Regions from separate parts of the Glutamicibacter arilaitensis Re117 genome, predicted to be linked through region 1. Evidence: predicted binding sites of a transcription regulator. Region 1 holds the regulator's gene; each other region holds the start of a gene.
The links. The regulator LexA, encoded in region 1, represses DNA repair genes until DNA is damaged. The targets are predictions, from matches to a motif close to TCGAACANNTGTTCGA.

Region 1 (17,520 bases):
GGGCTCCGGCGCACTGGACATCATCGTCATCGACTCCGTGGCGGCCTTGGTTCCACGTGCCGAAATCGAAGGCGAGATGGGCGACAGCCACGTTGGCCTTCAGGCGCGACTGATGTCCCAGGCCCTGCGTAAGATTACCGGTCGCCTCTCCGCCTCGAAGACCACCGCAATCTTCATCAACCAGCTGCGTGAAAAGATCGGTGTCTTCTTCGGCAGCCCGGAAACCACCACCGGTGGCAAGGCGCTGAAGTTCTACGCTTCGGTACGTATTGATATTCGACGCATCGAGACCTTGAAAGAGGGCACCAACGCGGTCGGTAACCGTACCCGCTGCAAGATTGTCAAGAACAAGATGGCCCCGCCATTCAAGCAGGCTGAATTCGATATCCTTTACGGCCACGGTATTTCTCGTGAAGGTTCGCTCATCGACATGGGTGTTGAGCACAACCTGGTCAAGAAGTCCGGCGCTTGGTTCACCTACGACGGAGACCAGCTGGGCCAGGGCAAGGAAAACGCCCGCCGCTTCCTGCGCGATAACCCGGACCTGGCCAATGAGCTCGAACGCCAGATCCTGCAGAAGCTTGGCGTTACGCCAATGGAAGAGGTCGAAGAAGACGAAACAGAACTGCGAGTCGTCGAGGGCGATAAGTAGTGGCCTCAGGCTTTCAACGACGTAGCGTCCGCCCCGGAAAAAAATCCGGGGCGGACGCTACGTCCGTTTCCAAAGAGTTCCAGGGCGATCTGGACGATATGCCAGACTGGGCCAAACCCAGCCCGGAAGAATTGGAAAAGCAAGCGGCTGAAGAAGCAGCCAGGCAAGAACGTGCTGCGGCACGCGCCGCTGCCCCAAGCATGCCAGCGGGCAGTACCTCACGCACCATTGCCAGCCTCGCGAATGAATCCAAAGCGCCGGGCAGCATTGAAGAGCTGCGAGCTGCTATGGAGCAGATTGTTGCGGCTCCGGCCGTAGCTCAGCCTTCGAAGAAAGAACGGCGTGAAGCGCGCCAAGCACGGCAAGTGGCGCGCGAAGCGGGGGAGCCTGAGCAGCTCAGCGATGATCAATGGCGTGAAAAAGCGCGGAGCATTTTGCTGCGCCAGCTCACGGCCAGTGATAAGACGGCCAAACAGCTCAAGGACAAGCTCCTTGAAAAGGAATGCCCTGAAGACATAGCCGATGAAGTCATTGACCGTTATGTCGAGATTAATCTCGTTGATGATCAACGCTTTGCCAAGTCCTGGGTAGTTGCCCGTGCTCGCTCACGTGGACTGGCCCGCGGCGCAATCAAGCACGAGCTGCGTTCCAAAGGCATTGATGACGAATCGGCTGCCGAAGCACTTGAGCAAATAGACGATGAATCCGAGGAGCAACGAGCCCGTGAACTTGTGCGGGCAAAGCTGCGTCCAGAATCAATGGGAGCAGATCGCGACAGGGCATTGCGCCGACTCGTCGGGATGCTGGGCCGCAAGGGTTACCACGGCGGAATGGCCTTTAAAGTTGCGCGCGAGGAATGGGAAGAGCGATTCGGCAATCGCTACTGATTGCGCTTTGATTTTCGAATTCGTTCCTTGCCGCGGCGGTCAAGCCAATCATCCAGGCTCTGATAGCCCCACAAATACAGGGCGCCGAAGCCGGCGAGCACTGAGCCAACACCGATGTTGAACAGCAAATCATCGATTTTGTAGTCAATTGGTGGAATGAGGCGGATGCTGATTGGGACAGCGAAGAGGAATAGCACGGACAAACTGGCCATCCACCAATGGAAAACCTTCATGCCATGGCTCAAAGGCAGCGCACGGTTCTTCTTAGTTTCCGATGGCGGCAGTTGCGAATGGTTTTCCACGAGGATCCCTCTGATAGGACGAAATAGCTAGCCGATAGTCTAATTCCATGCTAACCCTCGGGCACGCATGTAGCGAAGCCGACCGCTTGCCGGACTTCGCGCCCAGTGGAGTGCAGTAATTCACCCTAGGGTCACCTATATTTCAGCAGTACACGATCTTCGGTAATCTTGAAGGGTGACTGAGCTAGAACCCCTGAGCAGAATCGGCAGTGAAGACCATCCCCGTACCTATGAAGTACGTACCTTCGGCTGCCAAATGAACGTCCATGACTCCGAACGCCTCTCCGGACTCCTCGAAAATGCAGGACTATCCCGCAAACCCGAAGAGCAGGCCGAAGAAGTAGCTGACGTTGTCGTCTTCAACACCTGCGCCGTGCGCGAAAACGCGGACAACAAACTTTATGGGCATCTTGGCCTGCTGAAGAATCTCAAGGCCGAACGTCCAGGGATGCAGATTGCAGTCGGCGGCTGCCTAGCTCAGAAGGACCGCGACACCATCGTCAAAAAAGCTCCATGGGTAGACGTGGTATTCGGTACGCACAATATCGGCTCATTGCCTGCGCTGCTGGACCGTGCGACCCACAACAAGAAAGCACAGCTGGAGATCCTTGAATCTTTGGATGTCTTCCCCTCGACCTTGCCTACCCGCCGCGAATCGGTGTACGCAGGTTGGGTTTCGATCTCCGTGGGCTGCAACAATACCTGCACCTTCTGCATCGTGCCTTCGCTGCGCGGCAAGGAACGCGACCGCCGACCAGGCGAAATTCTCGCCGAGATCCAAGCACTGGTTGACGACGGCGCCATTGAAGTAACCCTGCTGGGTCAAAACGTAAACTCCTACGGCGTGGAATTCGGAGACCGGTTGGCCTTCGGCAAGCTGCTGCGCGCCTGCGGTGAAATCGAGGGACTGGAACGCGTGCGATTCACCAGTCCGCATCCGGCTGCGTTCACCGATGATGTCATTGAGGCCATGGCCGAAACGCCTAATGTCATGCCGCAGCTGCACATGCCCCTGCAGTCCGGCTCGGACAAGGTCCTCAAGGACATGCGCCGTTCCTACCGTTCGAAAAAGTTTCTTGGCATTTTGGATAAGGTCAGGGAACGCATCCCGCATGCAGCAATCACCACCGACATCATTGTCGGCTTCCCTGGTGAAACTGAAGAAGACTTCCAAGCGACGCTCGACGTAGTTCAAGCATCGCGATTCTCCTCCGCATTCACCTTCCAATATTCCAAGCGACCTGGCACTCCGGCGGCTGAATTGGAAGAGCAGCTTCCCAAAGCCGTGGTTCAGGAACGCTATGAGCGTTTGACGCAGCTCCAAGACCGCATCGCCAAGGAAGAGAATGCAAAGCAGCTGGGCAGGACGGTAGAAGTCATGGTCACCGAGCAGTCCGGCCGTAAATCTGCCGAAACCCACCGTTTGACCGGACGCGCACAGGACCAGCGCCTGGTGCACTTCTCCGTACCAGACGGCGCTGAAACACCGCGTCCAGGCGATCTTGCGACCCTTCCTATTACCGAAGTGGCAGCATTCCACTTGATCTCTGATCCATCCGCTAGCCAGTATTCCTTGCGCCGCTCACGCGCTGGGGATGCATGGGACCGCGCCCAAGCCGAAAGCTGTGGTGTGCCGAGTCCCGGTGCAGCCTCCTCCACTGGCGCTACGAATTTGGGCATGCCAACTTTGAAGGTGCGCAGCTAAGTACATGACCAATTCGAACCTGCCGGTAATTGCCGTCGTTGGCCCCACCGGGACCGGCAAGTCAGATTTAGCGATTTCTCTGGCCCAAGAACTGGGTGGAGAAATCGTCAATTCTGATGCACTGCAGTTCTACCGCGGCATGGACATCGGCACCGCCAAGCTGCCTATCAACGAACGCGGTGGAATCGCACACCATCTGCTGGACACCATGTCGATCCGCGAGGAAGCCTCCGTTGCTGCTTTCCAAGCGCAAGCGCGAGAGCAATTCGCTCAAATACGTGCCCGCGGCAAGGTCCCGGTGATGGTCGGCGGTTCGGGGCTGTACGTGCGTGCAGCGTTGGACGTCATTGACTTCCCACCCACAGACCCTGACGCTAGGCGCAGGCTGGAAGCAGAAGTTGAGGCTGAAGGCGATGGGAGCTTGCGTCGCCGGCTAGCTGAAGTGGATCCGGTATCGGCCGGACGCAACCTGGATCTGCGCCGAGCCATCAGGGCCTTGGAAGTCTATGAGATCTCGGGGCGTGCTTTCAGTTCTTTCATGCCCCAACGCGAGTACTTTGCACCAGCCATCCAAATTGGTTTGAACTATGAACGCCAAGCCTTACATGCGGCCTTGGAAAATCGTGTGCACAAAATGGATTCCATGGGATTGGCCGAAGAAGTTGCCGGATTGCTTGAGCAGGGATTGCGCGAAGGCAAAACCGCATCACGCGCCATCGGGTACCAGCAGTACATCGACTATTTGGATTCCCAAATCACCAGGGCAGAAGCCATCGAGCAAACGGTCATTGCGACTCGGAAATTCGCCCGGCGGCAGATCACCTGGTTCAACGCAGATGCGCGGGTCAGCTGGTTGGATCCGACCGAACCAGATCTGCTGGAAAAAGCACTAAAGATTATTGGCTAGCCAACGTAAGTACGAAAACTCTAGGAGCATTGATGTACCGCACCGAATTAGGACAGCTGGCTGGACAACGTTTTGCCAAAGGCCATGCCACCGGCAATGACTTCGTACTGGTTGCAGACCCCGAAGCCAAGCTCGAGCTCAGCCCGGAACAGGTAGCGGCCGTGTGCCACCGCCGCTTCGGCATTGGGGCAGACGGGCTGATCCGCGCCGTGCCAACCTCCCTCGTCCCAGGATATGAAGAACAGTTCCTCGATAATCCCAAGGCCTACTGGTTCATGGATTACCGGAACAACGACGGTTCCATCGCCGAAATGTGCGGCAATGGTGTGCGTGCCTTCGCGCACTACCTGATCGCCGAAGGTCTGATCAGCCTGCAGGTTGGGCAAAGCTTCCAGATCGGCAGCCGTGCAGGAGTCAAGGAAATTACCCGGCTTGCCGATGGCTATGCGGTGAATCTGGGTCCTTGGGGATTGATCTTCGAACAGGAAGCGACCGAAAGATCAATTGACTCCATGGTCAAGCCACGTGGATGGGAGCAGGCACTGCCTGCTTTGAGCATCACCATGGGAAACCCCCATACCGTCGTGGCCCTGCCCGATGCCCAAATGCTCGAAGAGCTGGACCTCTTCCAAGCACCAGAGGTCTCTCCGGTTCCGGTCAACGGCACCAACGTGGAATTCGTAGTTCCATCCGAGCCACTCATTGAAGAAGATGGAGTGGCGCAGGTGCAGATGCGTGTATACGAACGCGGGGTTGGGGAGACCCTTTCCTGCGGCACCGGAGCCTGCGCGGCAGCCGCAGCCGTACGGTACTGGGCTCGCAGCACCGCACTGATCAATCAGTGGGCTGTCACTGTGCCAGGTGGAGTCGTGGGAGTTGAATTCCGCAGCAATGAGGCAGGTGGCGAAGACACGATCCTCAGCGGACCGGCGGATCTGGTTGCCCGCGGAGTAATCGGGACGGAGTAGTTTTCCCCAGCACGAAGCAGGATGGCGAGATAAAAAGTATTTTTAGGTAATGTGATTCAACACACTCTTGCGGATCGATCCGTCAAGCGTATACTTTCAAGTACGGGGGTAAGTGGGTAATACCCACAAACCGTAGCCAGATTTTGGAGTGTAGTAATGAATCCGACAGGTAAATTTGTTCCGGTTGGGGAATCCAGCACCGATGTGCGATCTCGAATCTCGCTTGGCAAAGCTGGCGTGCGACGTGACGATAGATACGCAATAGCCGTGAACGAGGAGGGTGAAATCTTGTTAACCCCATTGGTCTCAATCCCAAAGCGGGAGCTCTTGGTTTGGGAAAACTCGGTCATCCGCGATTCCCTGGGTAGGGCCCTGCAGGATTCTGCAACGGGTAGGGTAAAGCGCCGCGGTAGCTTCAGCAAGTTTGCCGAAGAATCAAGCGACGATATCTCCTAGGGGCACGGAGATGCCATCGTTTGAACTTCTTTTCACGGAAGAAGCTTCTAGCCAGCTTGATGAGCTGGAATCGAGAGCCGATATGGCAGTGAAGCTGAAAAAGGTCTATAAGGCCTTAGGATTTCTAGAAAATGACCCGAAGTATCCCGGTCTTAATTCCCATAAATATTCCTCATTGTCTGGGATCTCTGGTGAGGATGTTTGGGATTCCTATGTTGAAAACCGTACTCCGGCCGCTTGGCGAATTTTTTGGCATTATGGACCGAAATCTGGAGAGATTACGGTTCTAATGATCACCCCGCATCCGTAGAAGCTGTCATGCATTCACGCCGATGAAGTATGCTCAAAAACACTATCGGATTTTGGGGGGTGCTGTGGAGATGGACGGCCAGCGAAAAGAGCGACTAGTTTTGAATGCTCTTATTACTTTTGCGGATGCTTGTACATTGCCGAGCCTTACTCCATCCTGCCCTTTCTATGAGTTAGAAAATGACTTGCCCTCATGTCAGGAGCAGTGTCGCCAACTTGCTAGTGAAATGGGGTCCGAAGACCGGCCGGTAGTTCAACAGCGGATTGGCGGGCTGGTGATGAAAGGGCGACAAATACCTAAGTTCGTAGTCGGGGGCATGAACGACTTTGATGCCGGCCGGGAATTTATGGCTCAAAGGCACCTAGATCCCGACAGCCAATCAGTGACATCTCTTCTAATCGGTCTGGAAAGTCACTTCATCCGTGCGGTCTTGGGCAGTCAAACTTCAATTAATTTAACGATGTGATGTCTCAAGACACCGGTGACACTTCTGTCCCAGGACATCGGTAACACTCGGTGTCTCAGGACATCGGTAACAGATCAGACCGGGTCAGGCATGTTTTGGAACTTCTCCGTGGCATGCTTCAAACTCAAATACTTCACGCCCTGCGGGAACGGGTAATCGAATTTCGCGACCAGTTCACCCTCCATGCTCAGCACCATCAAGTCTGTCGGGTCCCAAACCACATTTACCACTGTGGAGCGCAGTAGCTTGCCCAGATAAATTTCAACCCCGGCAACCCGCAGGCAGCGGTTCTTATTGGCTCGCAGCACGTGACTTCCGCTCTCGCCCATGAGTTCAGAACGCAGCGTGGCGCTGAGCTTAGCCGGCTCTGGAGGGGTTCGTGCAGCAGCCAGCTGCCGGGCCACGCGCTCACTTCCGGCTTGGACGCCAAGAGCTACTTGAGCCTGGCTCGGTCCTGGTTTCGTGCTCAGTTCCTTCCATTGCCCAAGCTCCAGCGGCTCAGCTGCGGGCGTTGCATCCCACGCTTCTTGCGGAGTCATCCGATCTTCCAGGGACTGGTGCCCGCGTTGGGTGTTATAGGCATGGTCGAAGACATCCAGCTGCGCCTGCAACTGTGCTAGATCGGTGGCGAACGGCTGCTTTTTCAGCCATTTGAACAAGGTTGAATGAAGCCGTTCGTTCTTGCCCTGGGTGGTGGGCTTGTGGGGTTTGCCAGTGATCGTCGCGATGCCCAGACCGTTGGCGTAAGCGACCAGCTCGCTCAGCACGCCACGGCGGATGGGGTTCAGCGCATCACCATTATCGGTGAGCAGTCTTTGCGGCACGCCGCACGATTCGATGCCTTTGCGGAAGACCTTCACTGCATCTTGGCCGTTCTCGGTCTTGGCGGCCAATGAAGCGACCGCCAGCCGGGAATGGTCATCGATCAGCTGGAAGATCACGCATTTGCGTCCTCCTTCCAGCACGTATTCGGTGGCGTCCAGCTGCCAGCAGGAATTGGGCATCGGATAGCGGAAGGACCGGTAGGAGGAACGCGGACGCTTCTGCGGGGCTGGGGTAACCAGGCCTCGTTCGGAGAAGATCCGGGCCAGTGCCGAGATCGATACCGTGGGCATGCCCAGCTTCTTCATGTGATCGTGCACGCTGATCGGTCCGTGATCCCAGCCCGAGGCTTGCAACGCCTTGCGCATTGCGACCGCTTGGTCCTTGACGGCGTCGTTTGTTGCGGTAGGCGCTTTTTTCGGCCGTCGGGAGCGGGGTTCCAGGGCTGCTGCTTGGCCTTCGGTTTGGGCTCGTTTGCGGATTTGGTAGAAAGTCTTGCGGCTAATTTCGTGTTCCGTGCAGAAGGCGGTGACCGCGCCTCTGGGAGCGTCTTGTGGCCATCGGGCGATGGCTAAGCGTATTGTCGAGTTGACTGGATCATTTTTCACACTTTCCAGTTCATCAGCCCGCGTGCTGGCCGAGAGGCCGGTAGGCGGGCTGTGTCCTTCGGGGCGTTAAATCCCGGGGAGAAGTGTCACCACTTTAAATGTTGAAGTGTTACCGATGTCCTGAGGCAGAACTGTTACCGATGTCCTGAGAGAAAACACAATTAATTTAACGATTGAAATTTGGACCGAACTAAAGAAGCGAAAATTCCCAGTCGCAGTAGCTACATCGAGCGGCATGAGTGCCACTCTGGCCGACACGATATTGGCCCTCATCTCCCTACCCACCTTGCGAAAGCATGGCTACTTAGTGCCGGCCATCGAGACGGTCGAATCTGAAATCGAAAATTGTTGGATTGATTTAGCCACTACCTCATTTAATAAATTTCGAGAAAATGATGTTCCAGAGGCCGACGTACGTCCGCAAAAAGTCTTGATTATCCCTAAGGCGTTGCGGCCGAAGGAGCTTCAAAGTGATGAAATCGTCAGGATCGCACGTAACGACGAGTTTCTGTCCTATATTTTCCATCCGGATTTTTTTGTTCGAGTTCATCAGTGGTTCAGCAAGATTCTCCTCGAAGGGCCAGAAGCCGCCCTCGCGCGTATAGTTCCGAATGCTTCGTTGTTTTCGAGTCTCGAAAAGAAATCACAGCAAGACGAATACGGGCGATGGCTCTGGGACAGACTTACAGTGACCCAGCTAGACCAATGGGCTTTGACTTCACTCACGCATGAATGGAACTGGATCAAGAACGCAGACGACCACGGGATAGATCGACGATTTCTGCGTGCGCGGGAAACCGAACTCGAAAGAGTCACAGACACGTACTTTGAAAAATTATTGTCGGTCAAAACCGTCCAAAGAAGTTCAAATTTTAGTACTGCATCCTTCACGCACGCGGCTGTTGAAAAACTGCGTGCGGGTAACCCCAATGAAGCGGCGGAGATTTTCGCAGGACTAACTGAGATACTCCCCTCTTCAGGTGAGGCTTGGAACAATCTCGGTTTTTGTAGGATGGCCTTTGATCTTGATTCTGCGTTGAAGGCGTTCGCCAGATCGGCGCAATTTAGCCGTAGCTTCGCTCCGATTTGGATTGCGAATCATATTCTTGCGCTGCACTTGGGTGGTAGAACGGAAGAAGCGCTCTTATTGTCTAAATTGCCAGTGCCGCCGGAACATGTCGATGCTGTCTGGGCTTGGGAAATTACATCCTTACCCCACCGCCCGACGTTAATCCAGATGGACAATAGCAACGAATATCTTGAGCAGGTCATCGCGTTCGTGAGTCGCAGTTCTTAATGGGAACTCAAAGCGTTCAACGGAAGAAAAATATTATGTCCTTGAATCTTGCACTAGGCAGGCCGGGAGACCTTCAAGACCCGGAAAGCCTTGGAAGTTGCCTCGCGGGTGACCTTCCAAGCGGAAGGAAGCTGAGCTACCAGCCACTTCTGTAACGAATCACTGCCCAGATTCTTCTGAACCACCATCCACGCTTCGCCACCAGGTGCCAATCGAGGCAGCCACAGCATCAGCAACTCATGCAGGGCATCCTTGCCAATGCGAATCGGCGGGTTGGACCAAATGGTGTCGAACTGCAGGCTTGGATCTATGGAATCCGGGCTGCCCACGACAACGTTCGACAAGCCGAACGCCGTAGCGTTTAACCGAGCAAGGTCGATGGAACGCTCGTTGACGTCAACGCCGTAGACCTCGGAGTCAGGGGACTGCTCGGCAGCAGTCAAGGTAATAGGTCCCCAGCCGCATCCGATATCCAGAATGCGCCCGCGAGGGGTCGGTACGTACTGCAGCAGTACCGCAGTGCCCTTGTCCAACCCGGCAGGGGAGAAAATTCCCGATGCAGTCTGTACCTTGCGCAGCGAGCCATTGAGCTCAACTTCGATGGTGCGACGTTCGTCTGCTGAGGCCGGGCTGGCGGTGAAGTAGTGATCCGAGGTCATAGGCAAAGTTTATCGCCCAGTTCGGATACCCAAAGAACAGCGCCGGCAACGTGAGCAAAGCAATATGGGCACCAAGCCGGTTCACTGATAGAGTTTTCTCTATGACTTTCATTTTCGTCTAATACGTAACCCTCTTGGTTACCTCCGATCCGCGCAGTCGGCGGCACTGTTTTTGTGCGCCCACCTGCATGCTTCGGCAGACGGCAAGGTCATTTTCTTTTCTTCGCGGGACTTCTTTCCAGTACCTCGCATTCGCCTTTGCTTACCGGTAACCATGCATTCACCTGTCTGCTCATAGACCTTTACTCCTTGCAAAGGACCACGAATGTTTGATGAACCATCCGAAACTGAACGCGCCACGTCGCAAAGTGGGGCCCACCGGCACTATTCTGGAAAGCGAAGTACTTCTAAGGAGACCATGACTAACTCCGAGTCACACGAACACGATTCGGCATCGATGGACGATGCCCAGATTCAGGCCGCCATCGATCGAATTCTCGAAGCCGATGATGCGCAGAGCCCGCAGATCCAGCACTTCGGTGAAGAAGAGAGCTCAATCTTCACCGGCCAAGCTACGGCACTGAACCGTTTTTCCTCCGGCCTGTCGCACTTTGACGGGGACCAGGAAGACCTGGATGATCGCCGCGCCCTACGCCGCGTCGCAGGCCTGTCCACCGAGTTGGAAGACGTCACCGAAGTCGAATACCGCCAGCTTCGCCTTGAGCGCGTCGTGCTGGCCGGGATTTGGAGCGAAGGAACTGTCACCGACGCCGAGAACTCCTTGCGTGAGCTCGCCGCTTTGGCAGAGACCGCTGGCTCCGAAGTTCTAGACGGACTGGTTCAGCGTCGCAGCAAGCCAGACCCATCGACCTTCCTGGGCTCGGGCAAGGCCGAAGAGCTGCGCGCAATCGTCGCCTCATCCGGTGCCGATACCGTGGTTGTCGATGCAGAATTGGCTCCTTCGCAGCGCCGTGCCTTGGAAGATATCGTCAAGGTCAAAGTCATCGACCGCACCAGCCTGATCCTGGACATCTTTGCCCAGCACGCCCAGTCGCGTGAAGGCAAGGCCCAGGTTGAACTGGCTCAGCTCGAATACCTGCTGCCACGCCTGCGTGGCTGGGGTGAATCGATGTCCCGCCAGGCCGGTGGCCGAGTGGGTGCCGCCGGTGGCGGCATCGGTTCGCGCGGACCGGGTGAAACCAAGATTGAAATGGACCGCCGTCGCATTCGCGATCGCATGGCCAAGCTGCGCCGCGAGATCAAGGCCATGAAGCCTGCACGCGAAGCCAAGCGCGCCAATCGAAAGCGCAATGCGGTTCCAGCGGTAGCCATTGCCGGCTACACCAACGCCGGCAAGTCCTCGCTGCTGAACCGGCTGACCAACGCCGGGGTGCTGGTGGAGAACGCGCTGTTCGCCACTCTTGATCCAACCGTTCGCCAGTCCGCGACCGAGGACGGATTGACCTACACCCTGGCCGACACCGTTGGATTCGTCTCTAACTTGCCGACTCAGTTGGTGGAAGCCTTCCGCTCCACCCTGGAGGAAATCGCCGATTCGGATTTGATCTTGCACGTTGTAGACGGGTCCCACCCGGACCCTGAAGGGCAGATTCAAGCAGTACGCACTGTGCTGGGCGAAGTCGACGCGTTGAACATCCCCGAGATCATCGTGGTGAACAAGGCTGACGTGGCTGATCCGTTTGTCATCGAACGCATCCGCAACCGGGAGTCGAACACCGCCGTCGTTTCTGCGCACACCGGTGAAGGCATCGAAGAGCTGCTGGAAAAGATCAGCTCCTCGATTCCACGACCAGGCATCCAGCTTGAGGTGCTCATTCCCTATAACCGTGGGGATTTGATCGCCAAGCTGCATCAGAGTGAATCTGAGATCTTGGAAAGCGAACATCTGGAGAACGGCACCCGACTGATCGTCAAGGTGCGAGATTCCTTTGCTGCAGAGTTGGAGACTTTCAACCTTCATGGATAAGCAAGAGCAGGCCCTGGGACTTCTGGAGGCCGCGGTCACTTCCATGGGCGGTGCCATGCGCACCGGCCAGCAGGAAATGGTCAAGCACGTTGTCAGCGCGTTGGAAGACGAGAAGCATCTGCTGGTGCAGGCCGGTACCGGAACAGGTAAGTCGATGGGCTACCTGATTCCGGCCCTGGCTCATGCGCAGACCAGCGCCAAGCCAGTGATTGTCTCCACCGCGACGTTGGCGCTGCAATCGCAGATTGTTGGCCGTGACGTACCGCGATTGCTTGAATCGCTCAAGGGCAAGCTCTCGCGCCCAATGGACGTGGCCCTGCTCAAGGGCCGCTCCAATTACCTGTGCCAGTACAAGCTCGGTGGCGGGTACCCGGATGATGAGGGCACCTTGTTCTCCATGGATGAGCCAGCAGTACCTGCTGGCACCACCTACTCTCCACTGGCCAGCGAAGTGATGAAACTTCGCGAATGGGCTGAAGAGACCGAAACCGGTGACCGCGATGAGCTGGTGCCCGGCGTCAGCGACAAGGCTTGGAAACAGGTCTCGGTCTCGGCCATGGAATGCCTCGGCTCGCAGAAGTGCCCGATGGCCGACGAGTGCTTCTCGGAAATGGCGCGCGCTCGCGCGGCCGAATCCGATGTGGTGATCACCAACCATGCGCTGCTGGCGGTTTCGGCCTTTGAAGGGCTTTCGGTCCTGCCGGACTTTGAAGTCGCGATCATCGATGAGGCCCACGAACTGCAAGATCGTGTCACCAGTTCGGTTTCTGGTGCGCTTTCTTCGCGCATGGTGCTGACCGCTGCTGGTGGAGCCAAACGCCATTGCGGTGTCAACGTCGATGAAATGGTCAAGGCCGCCAACCGTTTGGAGAAAGCGCTGACCGGCGTGCCCACAGGCTTGCTGGAACAGGGCCTGCGCGAAGATATGGGCATTGCCCTGAACGACATTGTGGAGCAGGCCCGCTTGGCGCTGGCATTGTCCAAGCCGGAAGCCAATGCGCCGGCCGATGGCGGTCGGCAGACCGCACGCTCCCAGCTGCAAGCCGTTATGGATGATGCGATTCGCATGCTCGAATGCGAAGAGCGGCGCGAGGTCCTCTACACCACCCGTCCACGCGAATTCGTCGAAGGCCGAGGCTACGTCGAGGCTGATGAAACTCAGCCGGCCACCTTGAACGTGGCGCCACTGTCGGTAGCCGGCAAGTTGCGCGAAGGCCTGTTCGACGGACGCACGGTCATCTTGACCAGCGCCACGTTGGCCATCGGATCGCAGTTTGATTCAGTCGCAGGTTCCCTGGGCTTGATGGGTGCTGGCGCACCCTCTTGGACCGGCGTGGACGTGGGCAGTCCCTTCGATTACCCGAAGCAGGGCATCCTCTATGTCGCCAAGCACCTGCCGAAGCCCGGCCGTCAGCTAGCGGCCGAGACCTTGGATGAGATTGAAGACCTGATCAAGTCCTCGGGTGGCGGCGCCTTGGCGTTGTTCACTTCCAAGCGTTCTGCAGAAGAAGCAGCCAGCATCTTGCGCGAGCGCCTGGACGTCGAAATCTTGTGCCAGGGCGAAGCCAGCATGAAATCACTGGTCGAGCAATTCAGCAGCGAACGGGACACCTGCCTCTTTGGAACCATGACCCTGTGGCAGGGCGTGGACGTGCCCGGTGATTCGTGCCGCCTGGTGATCATCGACAAGATCCCTTTCCCGCGCCCCGATGATCCCATCTCCAAGGCCCGTTCTGAGGACGTAGCCAAACACGGTGGCAATGGGTTCATGCAGGTTGCCGCGACGCACGCGGCGATCCGCCTGGCCCAGGGTGCTGGGCGCTTGATCCGCTCGGTTGGGGACAAGGGCGTTGTAGCGATCCTTGATTCGCGGATGGCCACGGCACGGTACGGAAGCTTCTTGAAAGCTACCTTGCCGCCGATGTGGCCAACGGTTGATAAGAAGGTCATCTCCGGTGTTCTCAAGCGTCTGAACCCGGGCGAATAACAGCCATTGCCAACATATGATTCTGAGCTGCCCTTGGATAAGGGGCAGCTCAAGTCATTTAACCGCCAGCGGCTTGAAGGTTTCCTGATGCGCTAATGTCGGCATTAGAAGCGATAATTCTTGAGTCGGAAAGGCGCCATGGATTCCATGCAGGTATTGGCACATCAAACCGCGATCGATACCCACGCTCGCTTTGGGCATCGCCTCATGGGGTTGCCTGGAACGTGGATTGGACGCAGCTACAGCACAGCGCAACGATTGCTCGATGGAAGCATGCTCAGCGACCTCAACGGGCTCTCGCATCCCTTCAGTGAATGGAACTACTGGTGGCAGGCTCATTACCTGGATGCCATCATCGATGATGGCTACGCGTACCTGAATGAAGGCAACGACAAGCTGGCTGGCGAAGCACTAGCCCTGGCCAACGCCTTATTGCGTGGCATCCACCTGCGGAACTTCGGGGTCCTGCCCAACTATTTTTTCCACGATATGGCATGGCTGGCCCTGGCCAGCGAACGCTTGGTTCGGTTCACCCATGAGGCGTCCGGTAAGAAGAACAAGCATGCACAGCTGGCAGTGCGAGTGCTGGGCAAGCAGCTTCATCAAGGCAAGGATGATGTACTGGACGGTGGCCTGTACTGGTCCAGGAAGCGGGACTTCAAAAACACGCCCGCTAACGCGCCAGCGGCATTGTTCTTCGCCCGTACAGGACAGAAGGATATCTCGCGTGAGCTTCTGCAATGGCTGGAAGCTAAGCTGTTCAGCTCTGAACACGGGCTGTACTTGGACGGACTGCGGATAAATGAACGCGGACACCGGCTGGAACCAGCGGTCTACAGTTATAACCAGGGAACCGTCCTTGGTGCATTGCTTGAGCTCGGCGAACCTGCGGACCTGGCTCATGCCCAGGTGCTGATCAAAGCGACCGCGCAGTCCCTGGCCTCAGAATCAGGGGTGCTGGCATTCAACCATGGAGGAGATGGCAATCTGTTTGCGGGGATCCTCTGCCGCTACCTGGCTCTTGCCGCCACCGATGAGCGGTTGGAGGCCTCTAGCCGCGACACCGCCAAGACGCTGGTCATGGCGACCTCGCATCATCTAAAAGACCAAGAGCCACGCCGGCTTTCAGCAGCAGTGCAGCGTTGGATGATCTTCTGCGCCGCGGCCGGCCTCGAATCAAGCACTGGGCGCTAGCGCATCAAACGAAGATTGCGCTGGTGCCAAGCACCAGCGCAATCGAGGGGCAACTATTAGAGTGAGCGCATCACGGAGACGACACGTCCCATAATGGTTGCTGCATCGCCCAAAATTGGTTCGTAGCGCGAGTTCTGCGGAAGCAACCACGTATGCCCATCGCGCTGGCGGAACGTCTTGACCGTGGCTTCTTCGTCGAGCAGTGCTGCGACGATATCCCCGTTGTCTGCCGTCTGCTGGCGACGGACAACTACCCAGTCGCCATCGCAAATCGCAGCGTCAACCATTGAATCGCCGGATACCTTGAGCATGAACAATTCGCCATGTCCAACGAGCTGACGAGGCAACGAGAAAACATCTTCGACGGATTGTTCGGCCAGGATTGGGCCACCAGCGGCAATGCGACCTACCAGCGGGACCATGGTCGTGTCAGCGGAAGTGCTCAGCTCAATGATCTTGGCGTCTTCGTTGATGACCGGCTCTGCTGGTTTCGAAGCTTCAGCAGCCTCTGAATCTTCGGCCAGCTGCAGCGGGAGCAGGATTTCCATGGCGCGCGGACGGCGTGGATCGCGACGGATGTAGCCCAGCTTTTCCAACTGGCTCAACTGGTGAGTCACGCTCGAAAGGCTCTTGAGGCCAACTGCGTCGCCAATCTCACGCATCGATGGTGGATAGCCGTTCTTGCCGATAGACCGCTGGATCGTCTCCAGGATCTTCTTTTGGCGTATCGTCAGCGAACGTGCATTCGATCGGGGAGTGCGTTGTGAAGCTGACATGAGATTTTGCCTTCCCTAGCAAATATTCGAAAGTTCGTAAGTCCAAACTGTCGGAGCTAGATGGTGTGATGTTTTCATTGCTCGTCTACTTCGAAATCTTAGTAGATAAGCGAGCTTCTTTCAAAGATTTGTTCGAAAACTTCTGGACAAGTCCTGCAAACCTCTGTTAGAACAGATATACGAAGTTAGAACAAGTTTTCGAATCGATAGTTTCGAATACACATTCGCATCACTTGAATTTTTTGAGGAGACAAAGTCATGGCTACCGTCGCACTTGACTCAAATCAGACCCAGACGCCACTGAAGATCCGCATCAACCGCCGCGGATGGGCCGTGCTGGTTGGACTGCCTATTTTTGCACTCACCGTCGCAGCAGCGTTCTTCATCGCAATGTTTTCTTCCGACGCGCATGCTGCAGCGAACACTCCGGCGGGAATCGAAACCGTGGACGTCACCGTTATTCCAGGAGATACCCTGTGGAGTCTGGCACGGGAATACGCCACTGGCTATGACGTAACCTCCGCAGTCGACCACATCGCAGAATTGAACGCGTTGAACAGCAGCGAAATCCAGATCGGCGAGACCTTGTCCATTCCGGTCCTCGCCGGCTAGCTTGCACCACCTGCCTCAGGTTTGTTACCTGCCCTCGTAGCGGATTCACCTGCAGGCACACTGCGCACGTAGACTTGATGCGTGAATGACCGCAGTGAACTTTTGAGTCAGCTGCCCTTGCGTGAGAATCTCCGCGGGCTATCCCCTTATGGCGCACCACAAATTGATGTGCCCATTCAGCTGAACGTCAACGAGAACACCCATCCGTTGCCACCAACAGTCGTAGACGCCATTTCCCAAGAAGTGGCTAAGGCTGCGGCAACGTTGAACCGCTACCCGGACCGCGAATTCACCGAACTGCGTGAATTGCTCGCCGATTACCTGGGGCATTCGCTGACCAAGGAAAATATCTGGGCTGCTAACGGCTCCAACGAAATCCTTCAGCAAATCCTGCAAGCCTTTGGCGGTCCTGGCCGTTCGCTGATGAGCTTCGCTCCTACCTACTCCATGTACCCACTGCTTGCTAGTGGAACAGACACGTCTTACATTGCCGGAACGCGCGCTGCAGATTTCACCCTGTCCGCTGAATCCGCGGCCGCACAGGTCCGCGAGCACAAGCCGAATATCGTATTCCTCTGCTCGCCCAACAACCCCACCGGCACGGCGCTTGGCCTGGACGTCATCACCGAAGTGTATGAAGCCCTGAGCGAGCATGACGGCGTGCTGATCGTCGACGAAGCCTACGCAGAGTTCTCATTGGCCAGCACCAAATCCGCACTGACCTTGCTCGATGGCCGCCAGCGTTTGATCGTCTCGCGCACCATGTCCAAAGCCTTCGGGCTGGCCGGCGCACGCGTAGGCTATTTGGCTGCAGCTCCTGAAGTTACTGACGCGATCCGGTTGGTGCGGTTGCCGTACCACCTCTCGGCAGTTACCCAAGCGACCGCCATTGCCGCGTTGAAGAACATTGAGCTGTTGCTGGCCC
Region 2 (4,531 bases), 950 kb from region 1:
ACCGGCTCCATGGAGTAGTAGAAGTGCAGCGGGATGGGGCGCTCGGTGTGCGCGACGGTGACGGTCGGGGTGCCGGTGCGCTCTTCAAGTTCCTTCTCGAAGCGGGTGACATCGCCCAGGGTGGCGCTCATCAGCAGGAACTGCGCCTGCGGCAGCTCGATCAGCGGCACCTGCCAGGCCCAGCCGCGCTGCGGGTCGGCGTAGAAGTGGAATTCGTCCATGATCACGCAGCCCACGTCGGCCTTGGAGCCTTCGCGCAGGGCGATGTTCGCCAGGATCTCAGCGGTGCAGCAGATGATCGGTGCATCGGCGTTCACCGAGGAGTCGCCGGTGACCATGCCGACGTTCTCCGCGCCGAAGATCTTGCACAAGTCGAAGAACTTCTCGGAGACCAGCGCCTTGATGGGCGCGGTGTAGAAGCTGATCTGGTCGCGGGCCATGGCATAGAAGTGCGCGGCAATGGCGACCATCGACTTGCCCGAACCGGTAGGGGTGGCCAAGATGACGTTGTTTCCGCCGGCCAGCGCCATCGACGCCTCGTCCTGTGCGGGGTAGAGGTTGATGCCGCGGGTGGTGACCCACTGGCCGAAAGCCTCATAGATTTCGTCGTCGGATACGTTCTTGCTGTCTGCTGGCAGATAATCGGTGAGCAACATGATGTTCCTAGCCTATCGGTTGAGAACTATGACTGGGAGCTGGTTGTTGCCTGCGCCGCGGGTTTAGGCTCGGGAATATGAAATGGGATCCGAGTAAATACACTGAATTCTCCGATTACCGCGGCAGGCCCTACACGGATTTGCTGGGGCAGCTAGGGCAGATCGATGCGTCGAAGATCATTGATCTGGGCTGCGGGCCGGGAAACATGACCCGCTTGCTGGCACAACGCTGGCCTGATGCGCAGGTGGAAGGCCTGGATTCCTCGGCCGAGATGATTGCCAAGGCGCAATCCAGCGTTCAGGAGCCGAATCTGAACTTTGCGCTCGCCGATGCGACCACGTGGCATCCGGATGCCGACACCGACTTGCTCTTCTCCAATGCGATGCTGCAGTGGGTGCCCGGGCACCGGCAGTTGCTCGCCGGTTGGCTCAAGGAACTGAAGGTCGGTGCGAATCTGGCGATCCAGATCCCGGGGAACTTCGGTTCGCCCTCGCACGCGGTGATGCGCCAAGTAGCGGACAGTCCCAAGTGGGCCGATCAGCTGTCTGGAGTGCTGCGCCATGTCGATGTGGTGGGGGAGCCCGATGAATACCAGCGGATCTTCCTGGAGGCCGGGGTGCAGGCCAACGTGTGGGAGTCGACCTACCAGCAGCTGCTCGTGGGTGAAGACCCGATCCTGAACTGGGTGCGCGGCACCGCCTTGCTGCCGATCCGCGCTGCACTCAGCGCCCCGGACTATGCGCAGTTCGAGAACGACTACCGTGTGGCGGTGGCAGAACACTACCCATCCTTCACCGCACAGGATGGCACCGTACTGACGAACTTCCCCTTCCGCCGGATCTTCATGATCGGCCACAAGCTCGGCTGATCAATGAACCGCATACAGCACTGCCCCTGGCCGAGGATTACTCCCAGCCAGGGGCAGTGCCGTGGCAGATGGTCCTACCAGCCGCGTTCGCGCCATTCGCCAAGGTGCGGACGCTCGGTGCCGACCGTGGTGGAATCGCCATGGCCCGGGAGGACCTTGGCCCCATCGGAGAACTGTTCGAAGATGCGTTCGGTGACATCATCCAGCAGCGAAGTGAAGCGCTCAGGATCCTTCCATGTGTTGCCAACGCCTCCGGGGAAGAGGCTGTCGCCGCTGAAGATGACTTCCTGGCCGGAGGAATCAGTCAGCGCGTAGGCCATGGAACCCGGGGTGTGCCCGCGCAGGTGGATCGCGGTGATCACGACATCCCCGAGCTGCAGCTGATCGCCATGGGCCAGCGGAGTGCTGATCCGCACCGAGCATTCCTCGGCGATGCCCTCGACATCATCCGTACCGGCATAAGTGGGAACCGGGTACTTGGCCACAGCCTGGGCCAGGGCACGCACATGGTCCCAATGCTGGTGCGTGGTGGCGATGCCGATGAGGCGGGGATTGACCGCATCGCCCAGCGCTGAGCCGATGAGCTGCTCAATGGCCGGCATGTCATCGGCGGCATCGATCAGCAACTGCTCTCCGGACTTCCGATTGGTCACCAAATACACGTTGTTGGCCATGTCGGAGACCGAAACCCGGCGGATGGCCACATCATCTAGTAATAGTTCGTTCATGCACCCAGCGTACGACGAAGCACCCTGCTGACGCGATAGGCTCGGTTCAGGACCGAATGCAATCTACCGATTGGACAGCAGGATGACTGAACTGGCATTCATCAAGATCGAACCGACTTCGGGCATCGCCCCCTACCAGCAGGTCCGCGAGCAGATCCTCGCGGCGATCGCCAAGGGCAAGCTGGCTCCTGGAACCAAGCTGCCCTCGGTCCGTGCGCTCGCCGGTAACCTCAACCTCGCAGTCAACACCGTGGCCAAGGTCTATAAGGAACTTGAGCTGCAAGGTGCGGTCGTGACCCGCGGACGGCATGGCACCATCGTGCAGGCGGCCGAGAACCGTGCCGAGCAGGAAGTCAGCGATGCCGCTGCGGATCTGGCCCGCATTGCCCAGACCTGGTCGGTAGATGAAGCCACCGCGGTCAAGTACCTGCGCGCGGCTTTCAGCTCGCTGCCGCGCTAGGGATCCCGCCGGATGGAACGGCGGTACACACGCTAAGAAAGGCCTTCGCGCATGCGGCGGGCAGCCGAAAGGAAAATTATCTGTGAGTTGCATCCATTCGCACACGTATTCGAAGTAGTTTTCGATTAGTATGGCTTCGTGGCTATTTCATCAGAGAGCAAAACAACTGATCTGACTCGCTTGGTCGTCAAAGGTGCCCGCGAGCACAACCTGAAGAACGTGGACATTGATCTTCCACGTGACGCAATGATCGTTTTTACCGGCCTGTCCGGTTCGGGCAAGTCTTCGCTTGCCTTCGACACGATCTTCGCCGAAGGCCAGCGCCGCTACGTCGAGTCGCTCTCTGCCTACGCCCGCATGTTCCTAGGCCAGGTGGACAAGCCCGACGTGGACTTCATCGAAGGCCTCTCGCCTGCGGTGTCCATCGACCAGAAGTCGACCAGCCGCAACCCGCGTTCGACCGTCGGCACGATCACCGAAGTGTACGACTACATGCGCCTGCTGTGGGCACGCGTGGGTCGTCCGCATTGCCCCATCTGCCACGAGCCGATCTCCAAGCAGACTCCCCAGCAGATCGTCGATCAGCTCATGGAGCTGCCCGAAAAGACCCGCTTCCAGATCCTTGCCCCGGTGGTGCGTTCACGCAAGGGCGAGTTCGTGGACCTGTTCGCAGAGCTCTCCTCCAAGGGCTTCGCCCGCGCCCGCGTCGATGGCGCTACCATCCAGCTGAACGATCCGCCGAAGCTGGCCAAGCAGGTCAAGCACACCATCGAGGTGGTCGTGGACCGTTTGGCGATCAAGGAGGATGCCCGCCAGCGCCTGACCGACTCCATCGAAACCGCACTGGGCATCGCAGAAGGCCGCGTGCTGGCGGACTTCGTGGACCTGGACGAGGATGACCCGAAGCGGGTGCGCGCATTCTCCGAGAACCTGGCCTGCCCCAATGAGCACCCGCTGGCCATCGACGAGATCGAACCACGCACCTTCTCCTTCAACAACCCCTTCGGCGCCTGCTCCGCCTGCTCCGGCATCGGCACCAAGCTGGAAGTCGACGAGCACCTGATCGTCCCGGACCCCGAGGTCACCCTGGCCGAGGGCGCGATCGCCCCATGGTCGCTGGGCAAGGCCACCACCGAATACTGGAACCGCCTGATCGAAGGCCTGGGCAACGACCTGGGGTTCACCATGGACACCCGCTGGCAGGATCTGCCAGCGCCGGCGCGTGAAGCCATTCTGAACGGCAAGGACCACAAGGTCGTCGTGCAGTACAAGAACCGCTTCGGCCGCGAACGCAGGTACTCCACCGGCTTCGAAGGCGTCATTTCCTACGTGCACCGCAAGCACGAAGAGACCGAATCGGACCATGCCCGCGACCGCTACGAGCAGTACATGCGCCAGATCCCATGCCCCACCTGCGGTGGCGCCCGACTGAACCCTGCATCGCTGTCGGTGCTCGTCGGCGGACGCTCCATCGCGGAAGTCTCGGCCATGGATTTGCGCAGTGCCGCGCAGTTCCTTTCCAGCATCCAGCTCACCGAGCGCGAAGCGAAGATCGCCGCGCAGGTGCTCAAGGAAATCGACGCGCGCATGAAGTTCCTGCTCGACGTGGGCCTGGAATACCTGACCCTGGAACGCGCTGCCGGCACCCTCTCCGGCGGCGAAGCGCAGCGCATCCGCCTGGCCACCCAGATCGGTTCCGGCCTGGTCGGCGTGCTCTACGTGCTCGACGAGCCATCCATCGGCCTGCACCAGCGCGATAACCGCCGGCTGATCGACACCCTGCTGCACCTGCGATCGCTGGGCAACACGCTGATCGTG
Region 3 (4,531 bases), 780 kb from region 1:
AGGGCTCATTGAACAGATCCGTGCCCAAGCCTTTGATGTGGCTTCCACTTGGAGAATGCATGAGGTCGATACCGCAGTGGGCAACGTGCGCAATAATTCTCCGGAGCTCATCGAAGAGCACAGCAACTCATTGTTCTAGCCTCGGATGGCTGAGCCGTTGGGCTTGGAATGGTACCGGAATCCCAGATAGCTGCTGGCCAGCAAGGTTCCGGCCACAAGCCCCAGCTTTCCCATGACGCTGGCCATGCTGGCCGGAGCGAATTCCGCTTCGCTCAGCGGCGCATAGGCGAACCAGCCGAAGGTTCGAACCTGGTTGTAGTCCCATACCAGTGCTGCGATACCACCAGCTGCCAGCAATAATCCGGCGATCAGGAACCAGGCCTTGAACCGCGTGAGCTGGCGAAGCGATAAGCCGCTGGCAACCCCAAGCGCTCCAACGCCGAGCAAAGCCAGCACCCAACCGAGAACTTCGGTGGGACCCGGGCCAAAGTAGATTTCAGAGTCTTCGACCAGCGGTACATAGGATCCAGAGTAGAAAACTACTTCTTGCTGACTGTCCCACCACAGCACGACGATGCCGACGATGATGAATACTGCCGCGCCCAGGAATAAGGCAGCGGCGGACTTGTAGCGTTTATCTGAAGGCATGTATTTAATCTTGCCATCACCAGATGTTTTGCGCATCAACTTTAAACACGAGCGGCAGCCGGCCCTAAAGGTCTGCTGCCGCTCGATGCGTGGTGCTTAGTGACCGCGCTTGATCCATTCATCCAGATTCGGTGCTTCGGCACCGATCGTGGTGGCATCGCCATGGCCGGTGTTGACCACGGTTTCGCCTGGCAGATCCAGCAGCTTGGTACGGATCGATTCAACGATCGTCTCGAAGCTGGAGTAGCTGCGGCCGGTAGCGCCAGGGCCGCCGTTGAACAGCGTGTCACCGCTGAACAGCACGCCCAGGTCTTCTGCGTAGAAGCAGGTGGAACCAGGCGAGTGCCCAGGGGTGTGCAGGGCGGTGAGCGTGGTGCCGGCGATGGTGAAGGTGTCGCCTTCGCTGATTTCTGCGTCCACGTCGCGCTCCGGGTAGACAGCTTCCCAAAGCATGCGGTCTTCCGGGTTCAAGAACAGCGGAGCGTCTACGGCATCTGCGAATTCTCCGGCGGCACGAATGTGGTCATCGTGTCCATGGGTGAGCAGCACGGCCATCACTTCGCGTTCACCGACAGCCTCGCGGATCTTGGCAACATCGTGGGCCGGGTCGATCACCATGACCTCGGAATCATCGCCGATGATCCAGACATTGTTATCGACATCCCACGTGCCGCCATCCAGCGAGAAGGTGCCGGAGGTGACGACGTTTTCAATGCGGGCGCTCATTAGAGCTCCACCACCGAACGCAGCACGGTGCCTTCGTGCATCTTCTTGAACGCTTCTTCGATTTCATCGATCTTGATGCGCTCGGTGACGAAGGAATCCAGATCCAGGCGGCCCAGCTTGTACTGCTCGACGAGCATCGGGAAGTCGTGGCTCGGCAGGCAGTCGCCGTACCAGGAGCTCTTCAGCGAACCGCCGCGGCCGAAGACATCGAGCAGTGGCAGCTCGATCTTCATTTCCGGGGTAGGCACGCCCACCAGCACGACGCGGCCGGCAAGGTCGCGGGCGTAGAAGGCCTGCTTGTAGGTTTCCGGGCGGCCCACTGCGTCGATCACGACGTCGGCACCGAAGCCGCCGGTCAGTTCCTGAATGGCTTCAACTGCATCGACCTTGGAGGAATTCACGGTGTGGGTGGCGCCGAACTTCTTGGCGCCTTCCAGCTTGTCCGAGTTCACATCCACCGCGATGATGGTGGTCGCCCCGGCCAGCTGTGCGCCGGCAATTGCCGCAGCGCCCACGCCACCGCAACCGATCACGGCTACGGACTCGCCGCGCTTGATCTCGCCGGTGTTGATGGCGGCACCGATGCCGGCCATGATGCCGCAACCGAGCAGGCCTACGGCAGCTGGATCGGCATCTTCGTCAACGATGGTGCACTGGCCTGCGTGGACCAGGGTCTTCTCGGCGAAGGACCCGATGCCCAGTGCAGGTGAGAGCTCGGTGCCATCTTCCAGGGTCATCTTCTGGGTGGCGTTGAAGGTGTTGAAGCAGTACTTCGGCTCGCCCTTGGCGCACGCGCGGCACTGGCCGCACACTGCGCGCCAGTTCAGGATGACGCGGTCGCCCACCTTGACGTTGGTGACGTTCTCGCCAATCTCGCTGACTACTGCGGTGGACTCGTGGCCCAGCAGGTACGGGAATTCATCGCCGATGCCGCCGAGCTTGTAGTGCAGGTCGGTGTGGCAGACACCGGTGGTCAGCACGTCAACGACGACTTCTCCGGGTCCTGGATTCGGGACGATGATGTCGACGACCTCTACAGGTGCGTCCTTAGCGCGCGAAATGACGGCTTTGACCTTATGGGACATGGAAATAAGCTCCTGAAAGTATTGGCTGTTACTGTCTCGATGCTATCGGTGTGCCGCGCGCTAATCGAGTATTGGGCGACCCATGACGTAGGAAGTTTCGCGCAGAGCCAATTTGCTCAGGCTGACCAAGGGTTTCGGTGGTCAAGAAAGTGACGAATGCGGCATCAGGTTCCGGCAAGCAAGAGAGTAGCACCGGCCGCGGAGCTGATCGCCCGCACGGAGTTTGCCTTGAGCCAACGTTCTTCATAGCGTGCCCATGCCAACGTCTTGGAGTGCAACGTTCCGCCGGGTTTACGCACTGAGCCTTGCGCAGCTGCGAGCCTCGGCAGGTCAGATTCAGCTTCCCTCCCTCGGTCGGAGTTTCCTTGCGAGTATCGAGCGCGCATCTAACTGTCGGTGCAACTGACTAGTGTAGCTATCGTTCGAACGCATGTTCGAATATAATGGATTCACCTAGTAAGGAGTGCGCTCGTGGGGATATTCACCGAGTCGATCGAGGTTGCTCGCGCAACGGATGGAATGCCGTTGCGCGTGAAATGGCGGGGGCGGGACTACCGTCTGGTTGCCGAACCTCAGCGTTGGTTCGAACGCCGCAAATGGTGGGACGAGAACCTGCGGATCCCGCGCGGCATTGGTGCTGGAATTGCCGACTATGAGATGTGGCGCCTGCAGCTGGTTGCGGTGCGCGGATCCCAAGAGGTGCACAGTGTTGATGTGAGCTTCGATGCGCAAACCCAACGGTGGCGACTGGTGCGAGTGCACCAAACCCTGGCCCGCAGCGCCTGAGAACGCGGGAAGGCGAACATATCTTCGAAGGACCTCCATGAGCTTCACCCACCTGAACGTCAGTTCTTCCTACAGTGCCCACTACGGGGTCTCGCACCCGAAGCAGCTGGCCCAGGCGGCCAAGGCGCAGGGCGCGCAGATGCTCGCGCTCACCGACCGCGATGGACTCTATGGAACGGTCAAGCATGTGGCGGCGTGCATGGCAGAAGGACTGGACCCGATTCTCGGAGTGAACCTTGCGGTGCTCGATACCCACGGCGACACCCATGGGCGGATTATCCTGCTGGCCCGTGGACGCTGCAACGGTGCCGGATATGCGGCGCTATGCCGAGCTATCACCCTCGCGCACAGTACTGCGCATGGCGTTCCGGGGCTGAGGATCGAGCAACTGGCGCACTTGGCTGCTGCCGGAAACCTGGTGCTCCTGCTAGGCGGCGAATCAGACGTGGCCCGCGCAATCCTCAAGGGCAGCTACACCCAAGCCCGCGCCTTGCTCGCTGGCTGGAAGAAACGGCTGGGAAAAATGCTGCGCGTGGAAATCGCCACATATCTCTCCAGCCCAGGATCGCGCTACAGCCTCGGTGAAGCAGCCCGCTTGCTGCGCTACGCCCACGAGCGGGGGATCAAGGCCGTGCTCACCAATGCCGTGCGCTACGTAGACCCCGACGGAGCGGTCACCGCAGACATCCTGGACTCCGCACGCGCCCTGCACAGCCTGAAGAACCTGGACTCCTGCCAGCCCAACGGCCAAGGATGGCTGAAAACCCCGCAGCAGATGCGCCAGCTGGCCAAGGAAATCGGGCAGGCCACCGAAAAAAGCTGGGCGCACCAGCTCTTGCGCGAAACCGAAGCACTCGCCGAATGGGCCGCAGTAGACCCGGTGGCTGATCTTGGATGGAAGAAACCGGTGATTCCCGAAGCTAAGGTCATTGGCCTGCGCCGCCCAGCCATGCAGGAACTCACCGAGCGTGTCCATGGGGCAGTGCCTGGGCTATTGGGCGCTGAGAAGCGCAGTGTGGTTGAAAAACGCCTTGCCCTGGAGCTCGGGGTGATCGACCGGCTGGATTTCGCCGGCTACTTCCTGACTGTCGCCGAAACCGTCAAGCTGATCACCGGCATGGGGATCCGCGTAGCCGCCCGCGGCTCCGGCGCCTCCTCGCTGGTGAACTACCTGCTGGGCATCAGCCAAGTGAATCCGCTGGCCCACGACCTGGTGTTCGAACGCTTCCTCTCCGATACCCGTACCACCTTGCCGGATATCGACATTGACGTGGAATCCGCACGCC

Region 2: the regulator LexA is predicted to act here: its motif matches at 2,811-2,826, upstream of uvrA (excinuclease ABC subunit UvrA).
Region 3: the regulator LexA is predicted to act here: its motif matches at 2,882-2,897, upstream of AARI_RS09610 (DUF6504 family protein).

The regions. Positions count from the first base shown of each region.
Region 1 is NC_014550.1:1,222,530-1,240,049, forward strand. It holds gene recA (recombinase RecA) at 1-652, shown strand, start outside; gene AARI_RS06090 (regulatory protein RecX) at 652-1,539, shown strand; gene AARI_RS06095 (hypothetical protein) at 1,533-1,841, opposite strand; gene miaB (tRNA (N6-isopentenyl adenosine(37)-C2)-methylthiotransferase MiaB) at 2,017-3,546, shown strand; gene miaA (tRNA (adenosine(37)-N6)-dimethylallyltransferase MiaA) at 3,551-4,453, shown strand; gene dapF (diaminopimelate epimerase) at 4,486-5,421, shown strand; gene AARI_RS19190 (hypothetical protein) at 5,888-6,187, shown strand; gene AARI_RS06125 (IS481-like element ISAar28 family transposase) at 6,728-8,083, opposite strand; gene AARI_RS06130 (hypothetical protein) at 8,319-9,380, shown strand; gene AARI_RS06135 (class I SAM-dependent methyltransferase) at 9,434-10,039, opposite strand; gene hflX (GTPase HflX) at 10,458-12,026, shown strand; gene AARI_RS06145 (ATP-dependent DNA helicase) at 12,019-14,013, shown strand; gene AARI_RS06150 (glycoside hydrolase family 76 protein) at 14,152-15,207, shown strand; gene lexA (transcriptional repressor LexA) at 15,264-15,983, opposite strand; gene AARI_RS06160 (LysM peptidoglycan-binding domain-containing protein) at 16,242-16,595, shown strand; gene AARI_RS06165 (histidinol-phosphate transaminase) at 16,677-17,520, shown strand, end outside.
Region 2 is NC_014550.1:2,175,156-2,179,686, reverse strand. It holds gene AARI_RS10430 (DEAD/DEAH box helicase) at 1-656, opposite strand, end outside; gene AARI_RS10425 (methyltransferase domain-containing protein) at 734-1,525, shown strand; gene AARI_RS10420 (MBL fold metallo-hydrolase) at 1,600-2,253, opposite strand; gene AARI_RS10415 (GntR family transcriptional regulator) at 2,336-2,713, shown strand; gene uvrA (excinuclease ABC subunit UvrA) at 2,852-4,531, shown strand, end outside.
Region 3 is NC_014550.1:2,004,855-2,009,385, reverse strand. It holds gene AARI_RS09630 (SOS response-associated peptidase) at 1-139, shown strand, start outside; gene AARI_RS09625 (hypothetical protein) at 136-648, opposite strand; gene AARI_RS09620 (MBL fold metallo-hydrolase) at 745-1,374, opposite strand; gene AARI_RS09615 (S-(hydroxymethyl)mycothiol dehydrogenase) at 1,374-2,459, opposite strand; gene AARI_RS09610 (DUF6504 family protein) at 2,931-3,245, shown strand; gene AARI_RS09605 (DNA polymerase III subunit alpha) at 3,283-4,531, shown strand, end outside.